DNA from 2 places in the Kitasatospora sp. cg17-2 genome. Region 1 is predicted to be linked to the other one. Evidence: riboswitches for the same ligand, from Rfam matches in the RefSeq annotation. Region 1 holds a riboswitch; the other holds the start of a gene.
The links. A riboswitch is a leader RNA that binds a small molecule or an ion and turns the genes downstream of it on or off. The one in region 1 is predicted to bind cyclic di-AMP.
Positions count from the first base shown of each region.

Region 1 (4,457 bases):
CTGCGCTGCATGGTGTGGGTGCTCATGGCCGGGTCACGGTCCCTCGGGTCGGTCGCGGTTCGGGCTCGTCGGGCGTCTCCCGCCGACCCCTGAAGCCTGTCAAAACGCGCGCCCGCCGGACATCCGGTTCCCCGGCGAACCGGGGGTGGGGCTATCCCCCCTGCAGCGGTCCCCCCTGCACCGCGTCCCCGGTCGGCGGGTCGTCGGCGAGCAGGGCGTACTGCCGGGCGTCGCGCCAGCCGTCCGGGCCCCGGTAGTCGTGCCGGACCCGGCCCTCCAGCCGGAAACCGGCCCGCTCCAGCACCCGGATCGAGGCGGTGTTGTCGACGTCCACCCGGGCCTCCAGCCGGTGCACGCCGAGCGGGCCGAAGGCGAAGTCGCGCAGCAGGGCGACCAGCTCGCCCGCGTAGCCGGAGCCCCAGACGTCGCGGCGCAGCGCGTAGCCGATGGTGGCGGCGCGGTACGGGACGAGGCCGAGCGCGGCGTTGCCGATCGGGACGGCGCGGGCCGGGTCCTCGGCGTCGGCGCGGCGGGTGACGGCGAGCCGGTAGACCTCCCGGTGCTCCTTCTCGGCCTCCTCGACGAACTGGGCGACCTGGTCGTCGCAGGTCTCCAGGTCGCGCGGGGCGAACGGGAGGTAGCGGGTGGCCTCCGGGTCGCCGAACACGGCGTGCAGCGCGGCCACGTCCTCGGGGGTGTGGTGGAACTCGCGAACGGCAAGCCGGGGGCCGGTGAGTCGAACGGGGACCATGGCTCCCGACCCTACCCGCGACCAGCGGTTACGGTTCGTGGTTATGGAAGACGAAGACCTGCGGCTCGCCCCGCGCACCAAGGCCGCCGAGCTGCTCGTTTGGGCGGAGGCGGAGGGCCGCGAGCCGGTCGCCGAGGGCCCGCTGCGAGCGGTGCTGGCGTTGTTGGAGCTGGGCGAGGGCAGGATGCACGACGGCTGGCCCGAACTCACCTCCGCCGCGGTGGAGCACCTGCTGTACGAGCGGCTGTACCTGTACGTCCAGCCGGAGCCGGGGCAGGACCCGCTCGCGTACGGCGCGGCGGTGCGGCTGCTGATCGACCACCGGCGGGCGGCGAAGCGGCTGAACGCCAAGCGGCAGGAGCGGCTGCACGCGGAGGCCGAGTGGCAGGGCGAGGTGGCGGCCGGACTGCTGCGCCGGGCGGACCTGGTGACCTGGCCCCGGCTGTACACACTGCTGCTGCGCGCGGCCGGGGTGGACACCGCGGACGGGGCGGCGGTGCGGGCCTGGCTGGAGGGGTTCCGGGAGCTGCCGGAGGAGGAGCGGACGGCGGCGTTCACGGCGCTGGAGACGGACGGCACGCTGGACCCGGTGGACGACGGCGGCTGGGAGGCCGGCGGCCGGACGCTGGCGGTCGGGATGGCGACGGACGGCGCGCGGCGGCTGCTGGAGCAGGGGCTGATGCGGCGCAGCTACCGGAACCTGGCCGAGCTGACGGCGCTCGGCCGGCCGATGCCGGAGGAGCTGGCCGGGGACTTCGGGGCGTTCGAGGAGGCGGCGGCGCTGGCGGCGCTGGAGCTGGCCGGCACCTGGACGGTGCCGGGGCTGCCGGAGCTGCTGGTGGCGGAGTTCCCGGAGCTGGCGCCGGAGCCGGGGCCGGCGGAGATCGAGGCCTATCTGGCCGGGCTGGACGCGGCCTGGGCGGAGGAGTCGGCGGACGGGGACTGGCCGGCGGACGGCGAGGAGCCCGCGGACGGGGACTGGCCGGCGGACGGCGAGTGGCCGACCGGGGCCGGGGAGGAACCGGCGCCGGAGTAGGCGCGGAGGACGGCGAGGGGCCCCGGCCGGTGCGGCCGGGGCCCCTCGTCCTGTTCGGGGGGAGGCGGGGTCAGGGGGTGACGCCGCGCTGCTCGAACCAGGTCTCCGGGTCGACCGGGGCGCCGCCGCCGGGGCGGACCTCGACGTGCAGGTGGGCGCCGGTGACGTTGCCGGTCGCGCCGACCTTGCCGATCTGCTGGCCGGGGAGGACCTTGCCGGAGCCCTTGATGATCGAGGAGAGGTGGCAGTACCAGATCTCGGTGCCGTCGGGCAGGGTCTCGACGATCCGGTAGCCGTAGGCGCCGGCCCAGCCGGCCGAGGTGATGGTGCCCTGGCCGACCGCGTAGACGGGTTCGCCCTGGTCGGCGGCGAAGTCGAGGCCGGTGTGCAGGTGCGCCCAGTAGCGCGCGCTCTGGCCGTAGTGGGCGGAGAGCCGGTAGTCGCGCACGGGCAGCTTGATGGCCGCGAGCTTGGCCTTCTCGGCCTCCTCGGCGGTGCGCCTGGCCTGCTCCTGCTGGGCGACCTGGGCGGCGCGCTTGGCCTCGGCCTCCTGGGCGGCCTGGACCCGGGCCGTCTCCTCGGCCGCGGTGCGCTGGCTGTCGGCCTGCTGCTGGATCCGGGCGGCGAGCGCGAGGCCGGGGTCGGCGGAGAGCGCGACCGGGGTCTCGTCGGGGCTCTCCACGGCGGGCGCGGCGGCCGGGGTGGCGGAGGCGAAGCCGGTCGCGCCCAGGGTGGCGGCGACGGCGGTGACGCCGAGCAGCGGCGCGGTGCCGCGGGTCTGACGGGGCATCCGGTGCCGACTGGTGTCGGCGACCGGCGGGGCGCTCTCGTCGGCAGGGCCGCCGAAGGGGCCGTGGCCAGCGAACGGGCCGGGATGGTCGAGCAGCTGGGTGCCGGTGGAGGACCCGGACGGGTGTGCCTGGGTGTGCGTCGACGCCACGGAGGCGCGCTCCTTTCCTTCCTTCGCGCCTACCGGGTTAGCTGACGGGTTCGGAGCAGGAAGGTCTCCTACGGCTGAGCCCGGGCGGTGCCCTGACCCTGCCGATTCACCCCAAGGAACATGGTTCCCCGGCTCCCATGGCCTGCCCGGAGGCCGGCCGGCGGGATTAGGCGACGGCGCACGGTGCCGTCTGGGTACGGCGTTGCGGACCGCGCTGCGTTATCAAACGTTAATCCGAGAGTCCCCCGATTCCAAGCCATCCGTTGGTGACGACCGGACACGGATCGGACGCTACGCGGCCCGATGGGCGATTTGTGACGTTTGATGACACCTGACACTACCGAACGTGAGAGGACGTCAACGAACGGGGTCCCATCTGAGTACGACTACTCATGTGCAGCCGGGAGCGCGCGGCCATTCTGGGCGCCATGAGCGCACCGATGCAGTCACGCACCACGGCCGCCTACTACATCCAGGCCGTCCTGTCCTTCGCCCTCTCCGGCGCCGCCCTCGGCTTCGGGATCGCCTTCCTCCCGGTCGAGCCGTGGACCAGGGCCTTCCTCGCCGTCGGCCTGCTCTGGACGGTCACCTCCGCGTTCACCCTGGCCAAGGTGGTCCGGGACCGGCAGGAGACCACCGATCTCGTCACCAGGGTCGACCAGGCCCGGCTGGACAAGCTGCTGACCGAGCACGACCCGTTCAAGGTGGAGGGAGTCTGACCGGCCCGGGCGCGGACCGCCGCTCGGGAGGGCTTGACGGCTAAGGCTATTAGCCTTAGCTTTATGGCTATCGGCGCTCGCCGACGACCCGCCCCGAGGAGGCTCCCATGAACGGCACCATCGCCCCCGCCACCCGCTACCTCGACCTTCCCGGTGGCCGGATCGCCTTCGACGACACCGGGCACGGCGACGGCGCCCCCGTCGTCCTGCTCCCCGGGATGCTCGACAGCCGGGCCGCGTACCGGCACCTGCGCCCGCTGCTGACCGCCGCCGGCCGCCGGGTGATCACCATGGACCTGCGCGGCTTCGGCGAGTCCTCGATCCTCTGGGAGGACTACTCCCCCGCCGCGATCGCCGGCGACGTGCTCGCCCTGCTGGACCACCTGGGCATCGACCGGGCCGTGCTGGCGGGCAACTCCTACACCGGCGCCAGCGTGGTCAGAGCCGCCGCGGACGCCCCCGGGCGGGTCGCCGGGATCGTCCTGATCGACGCCTTCGTCGAGAACGTGCCGCCGACCGCCCTGCAGCGGGCGATGGTCCGGGCGATGGGCGCGCTGCTGGTGCGCTCGCCCGCGTTCTGGGGGCTCTACCTGCGCAAGGCCGCCTTCCCCGGCCCCAAGCCCGCCGACCACGAGGAGTACGTGGCCGGACTGGTCTCCGCGCTGCGCACCCCGGGCCGGCGGGCCGCCACCCGCGGCTATGTGCACGGCGACTCCTCGCCCGTCGGCTGGACCTCGGCCGTGCGCTGCCCGGCGCTGGTGGTGATGGGTTCCAAGGACCCCGACTTCGGCGACCCGGAGCTGGTCGCCGACCGGCAGGCCGCCGCGCTCGGGGCGCGCAAGGTGATGGTGGAGGGCGCCGGGCACTACCCGATGGCCGACCACCCGGAGGCCACCGCCGGGGCCCTGCTGGGCTTCCTCGCCGAGCTGGCCTGACGCCGTCCGCGCCGTCCCCGCCCGCCGCTGCCCCCGTCCGCCGACCCACCACGCCCGCCGACCCACCACGCCCACC
Region 1 is NZ_CM132923.1:4,734,308-4,738,764, forward strand. Features, by position in the region: gene ACW14Y_RS19940 (sensor domain-containing protein) at 1-26, opposite strand, end outside; gene ACW14Y_RS19945 (GNAT family N-acetyltransferase) at 152-751, opposite strand; gene ACW14Y_RS19950 (hypothetical protein) at 795-1,787, shown strand; gene ACW14Y_RS19955 (M23 family metallopeptidase) at 1,858-2,727, opposite strand; cyclic di-AMP (ydaO/yuaA leader) riboswitch at 2,740-2,910, opposite strand; gene ACW14Y_RS19960 (YiaA/YiaB family inner membrane protein) at 3,156-3,446, shown strand; gene ACW14Y_RS19965 (alpha/beta fold hydrolase) at 3,554-4,381, shown strand.

Region 2 (4,457 bases), 1.1 Mb from region 1:
ATGGCCGCGACGTCCTGGTCGGAGACGGTGGGGTGGTTCTCAGTGGTCATGGGAGGAGCTGTCTCCAGCGGGGACGGGGGCGGGTGGTGAGGAAGGGGCGGGCTGCGCCGGGGCAGCGGGGGTCGCGGGGGTCGCAGGGGCGGCGGCAGCGGCGTCCACGGAGTCCCAGACACTGGCGTACCAGGGCCTGGCGGCCTTGACCGCCCCGGCGGCCGGGCCCTGCACGGGCGGCGGCGCGCCCAGCGAGGACTTCGCCCGGTCCTGGGCGGCCGGGTCGACCGCGATGTACGGGGTCTCCCCCGGCATCGCGTAGTGCAGCCTGCTCCTGGCCTGCGCCTTGACGTACTCCGGGTCCTGCCAGCGGGCCTTCTCCCGGCGCAGCTGCTCGACCTGCTGCCGGGCGTGCTCGGCCCGGGCGCGCTGCGCCGTGATCTCGGAGCGCTGCGAGATGAACTGCCGGGTCGGGTAGGCCAGGATCGCCACCAGCGAGCAGAGCACGAGGACCAGGACGGTCGCCCGGCTCGTGAACCGAGGCCGGGCCGCCAAGCCCGGGATCCTCCAGCCTGCCATCTCCGGTGTCCCCTCCTGGTCGCGACGGTGCCCCGCCGTCCACCCTACGGGGTGAACGGCGGGGCACCGGTCAGGCGTGCGCCACTCGGGCGGCCGGGCGGGTCAGCCCTCGTGCTTGAACCGCGGGAAGGCGCCGCGGCCGGCGTACTCGGCGGCGTCGTCGAGGATCTCCTCGATGCGCAGCAGCTGGTTGTACTTGGCGACGCGCTCGGAGCGGGCCGGGGCACCGGTCTTGATCTGGCCGCAGTTGGTGGCGACGGCCAGGTCGGCGATGGTGACGTCCTCGGTCTCGCCGGAGCGGTGGGACATCATGCAGCGGTAGCCGTTGCGCTGGGCCAGCTCGACGGCGTCCAGGGTCTCGGTCAGCGAACCGATCTGGTTGACCTTCACCAGCAGCGCGTTGGCGGTGCCGGTCTCGATGCCGCGGGCCAGGCGGGCCGGGTTGGTGACGAACAGGTCGTCGCCGACCAGCTGGACCTTGTCGCCCAGCTTCTCGGTCATGGCCTTCCAGCCGTCCCAGTCCGACTCGTCCAGCGGGTCCTCGATCGAGACCAGCGGGTAGGCGGCGACCAGGCCGGCGTAGTACTCGATCAGCTCGGCGGAGGTCAGGCCCTTGCCCTCGAACTGGTAGGCGCCGTCCTCGAAGAACTCGGAGGCGGCGACGTCCAGGGCCAGCGCGATGTCCTTGCCCGGCACGTAGCCGGCCTTCTGGATGGCCTCGACGATGAGGTCGAGGGCCTCGCGGTTGGAGTCCAGGTTCGGGGCGAAGCCGCCCTCGTCGCCCAGACCGGTGGAGAGGCCGCGCTCCTTCAGCACGCCCTTGAGCGTGTGGTAGACCTCGACGCCCCAGCGGACGGCCTCGGAGAAGGACTCCGCGCCGATCGGAGCGATCATGAACTCCTGGATGTCGACGTTGGAGTCCGCGTGCGAGCCGCCGTTGAGGATGTTCATCATCGGGACCGGCAGGACGTGCGCGTTCGGGCCGCCCAGGTAGCGGAACAGCGGCAGGTCGCTGGCCTCGGAGGCGGCGTGCGCGACGGCCAGCGAGACGCCCAGGATGGCGTTGGCGCCGAGCGAGGACTTGTCCGGGGTGGCGTCCAGGTCGAGCATGGCCTGGTCGATCAGGCGCTGCTCGGTGGCGTCGTAGCCGACCAGCTCCGGGCCGATCTGCTCGATGACGGCCAGGACGGCCTTCTCCACGCCCTTGCCGAAGTAGCGGTTCTTGTCGCCGTCGCGGAGCTCCAGGGCCTCGAAGGCACCGGTGGAGGCACCCGACGGGACAGCGGCACGGCCGGTGCTGCCGTCGTCGAGGCCGACCTCGACCTCGACCGTGGGGTTGCCGCGCGAGTCGAGAATCTCACGGGCTACGACGACATCGATGGACGGCACGAGGCATCTCCTAGCGGAAGCAGGTACCGGCTGACAGTGGGGTGCCGTCGACCGGACGATTGCGGAGTCGTTACGACCAGAGCCTAACCGCACCGGCTGTCCGGGCCACGTCGACCTCGGCTCCGTCTCAGCGTGTGGCCGTGCTACCCACCGGTAGTTCACCTGGTTGCCCGGCCGCGGACGCCGCGGGACGGACCGGCGGCGGAACGGGGGCGGAACGGGCCGGTCCGACGGACCTGCCCGCCCGGCCGCCTGTCCGCCTGTCCGGTGACGGGCCGGCAGGAGGGCAGGCGGCCGGGCGGCCAGTGGGCGCGGGCGTCAGCCGAGGGCGAGGACCTGGCCGGGGACGATCAGGTCCGGGTCGCCGCCGACGGTGCCGCGGTTGCCGTCGTACAGGGCCTGCCAGCCGCCCTGGACACCCTGCGCGGTCGCGATCCCGGCGAGCGTGTCGCCGTCGCGGACGGTGTAGCCCTGGCCGCCCTGCGCCTGCTGGACCTGCGGGGCCTGCCGGGTCTGCTGCGCCTGCTGCGGTGCGGCGGCGGTGCCCTGACCCGCGTACTGCTGGTACACGCCCTGGTGGCTGGTCCAGTACCAGGCGCCGTTGTTCTGGTACCAGAACACCTTGGCGTCGGCGTCCCAGCCGGACCGGCCGGAGAACGACGGCGCCTGCGACTGGGTCTGCTGCTGCGCCTGCTGCTGGACCTGCGGCGCCGGCTGGGCGGCGTGCTTCGGCGCGTACTGCTGGGTCTGCGGAGCCTGCTGGGCCTGCGGGGCCTGCGACTTGGGGGCGGCGTGCTTCGGCGCGGCCTTCGGGGCCTGCTGCTCGATCTGCGCCTGCGGGGCCTGCGGCTTCGGGGCGGCCGGGGCGGCGTCCGTCGAGGTGTCGACCGCCGCCGGGGCACCGCCCTTGCTCAGGCCAGCCTTCTTGGAGCACACCGGCCAGGCGCCCGGACCCTGCGAGGCCAGCACCTTCTCGGCGACGGTGATCTGCGCCGCCTTCGATGCCTGGTTGGCCTGCGGCGCGTACGAGGTGCCGCCGAACGCCTTCCAGGTGCTGGAGGTGAACTGCAGGCCGCCGTAGAAGCCGTTGCCGGTGTTGATGCCCCAGTTGCCCCCGCTCTCGCACTGGGCGACGGCGTCCCAGGTCGAGGCCGGGGCGGCCGAGGCGCCGGTGGCGGTGAGGATCGGCATCGCCAGCCCGACGCCGGCGACACCGGCGACGGCGATGGCCTTCTCGGTCTGGGTGCGGCGACGATGACGGCCGGTTCCGACGAACAGCATGAGGAAGTCCCTCTCCGCACGCCTGCGAGGTGAGCTGTCGGGTTCGGACCGGGAGGTGGCCCGGCCGCGCGGAGGCGGCTTCACCCCAAGCCGTGGGAGACGGCGCAAGACCTGGTTCCCCCGCCCCTGCCCAGGGTTCTGGTCGGTTTCCGGTGACGCGGCGGGCAGGACTCGGCGTTCCGCGCACGGGACCCGCTTCCGCGGGCTCCCCGGAGAGTAGACAGATCTTCAGAGCAATCACAAGCTCATATCGCCGCTATCACACGGAAATCACGTCAGGTGATGGATTGCCTACCAACCGAAGAGGTATGTCCGGGTTGATGGAGATTCACGCCGGTCGGTTCCTGGCCGTGGAGACTCGGCGTCAGCGTGTCGTGAGCCCCCCTCAATGAACTGCCGAGGGGTCGGCGGAGGTTGTCACCGAGGTCGCTTCCGGCGTGAATTCCACCGGAAGTTCACGAAGTCCGCGCATGATCAGACCACCGCGCCAGCGCAGTTCCTCCGGATCCGCGGCGAGCCGGAGGTCCGGCAGCCGGGACAGCAGGGTGGTCAGCGCGGCCCGCCCCTCCAGGCGCGCCAGCGGGGCGCCGATGCAGTAGTGGATGCCGTGCCCGAAGCCCAGGTGCGGGTTGTCCGCCCGGGCCAGGTCGAGGGTGTTCTCGTCCGCGAACCGCGCCGGGTCCCGGTCCGCCGCCGCGAGCACCACCAGCACCGGGTCGCCGACCGGGATCTCCACCCCGCCGATGGTCAGCGGACTCGTCGCGAACCGCCAGGTGGCCATCTCCACCGGGCCGTCGTAGCGAAGGAGTTCCTCGATCCCGGTCTCCAGCAGCGCGCTCTCGCCGCGCCCGATCGACTCCTGGAGCAGGGCCCGCTGCCCCGGATTGCGCAGCAGCGCGTAGACGCCGTTGCCGATCAGGTTCACCGTCGTCTCGAACCCCGCGAAGAGCAGGATGAAGGCCATCGCCGCGGCCTCGTTCTCGGTGAGGTGCTCGCCGTGGTCGCTGGCCCGGATGAGCCCCGAGATCAGGTCGTCCCCGGGATCCGCGCGCTTGCGGTGGATCAGCTCCGCGAGGTAGGCCCGCATCCGCTTCACCGCCCGCCCCACACCGCCGCGTTGGCCGCCGCCGTGCCGGATCATCATCCCGGCCCAGTCCCGGAAGTCGTCCTGGTCCTCGGCCGGCACCCCGAGCAGGTCGCAGATCGCGTAGATGGGG
Region 2 is NZ_CM132923.1:5,791,308-5,795,764, reverse strand. Features, by position in the region: gene ACW14Y_RS24455 (DUF501 domain-containing protein) at 1-68, opposite strand, end outside; gene ACW14Y_RS24450 (FtsB family cell division protein) at 40-546, opposite strand; gene eno (phosphopyruvate hydratase) at 673-1,959, opposite strand; gene ACW14Y_RS24440 (LysM peptidoglycan-binding domain-containing protein) at 2,278-3,240, opposite strand; cyclic di-AMP (ydaO/yuaA leader) riboswitch at 3,246-3,394, opposite strand; gene ACW14Y_RS24435 (cytochrome P450 family protein) at 3,626-4,457, opposite strand, start outside.
Region 2: linked by a shared signal. The riboswitch ahead of ACW14Y_RS24440 (LysM peptidoglycan-binding domain-containing protein) and the one ahead of ACW14Y_RS19955 (M23 family metallopeptidase) in region 1 are both predicted to bind cyclic di-AMP.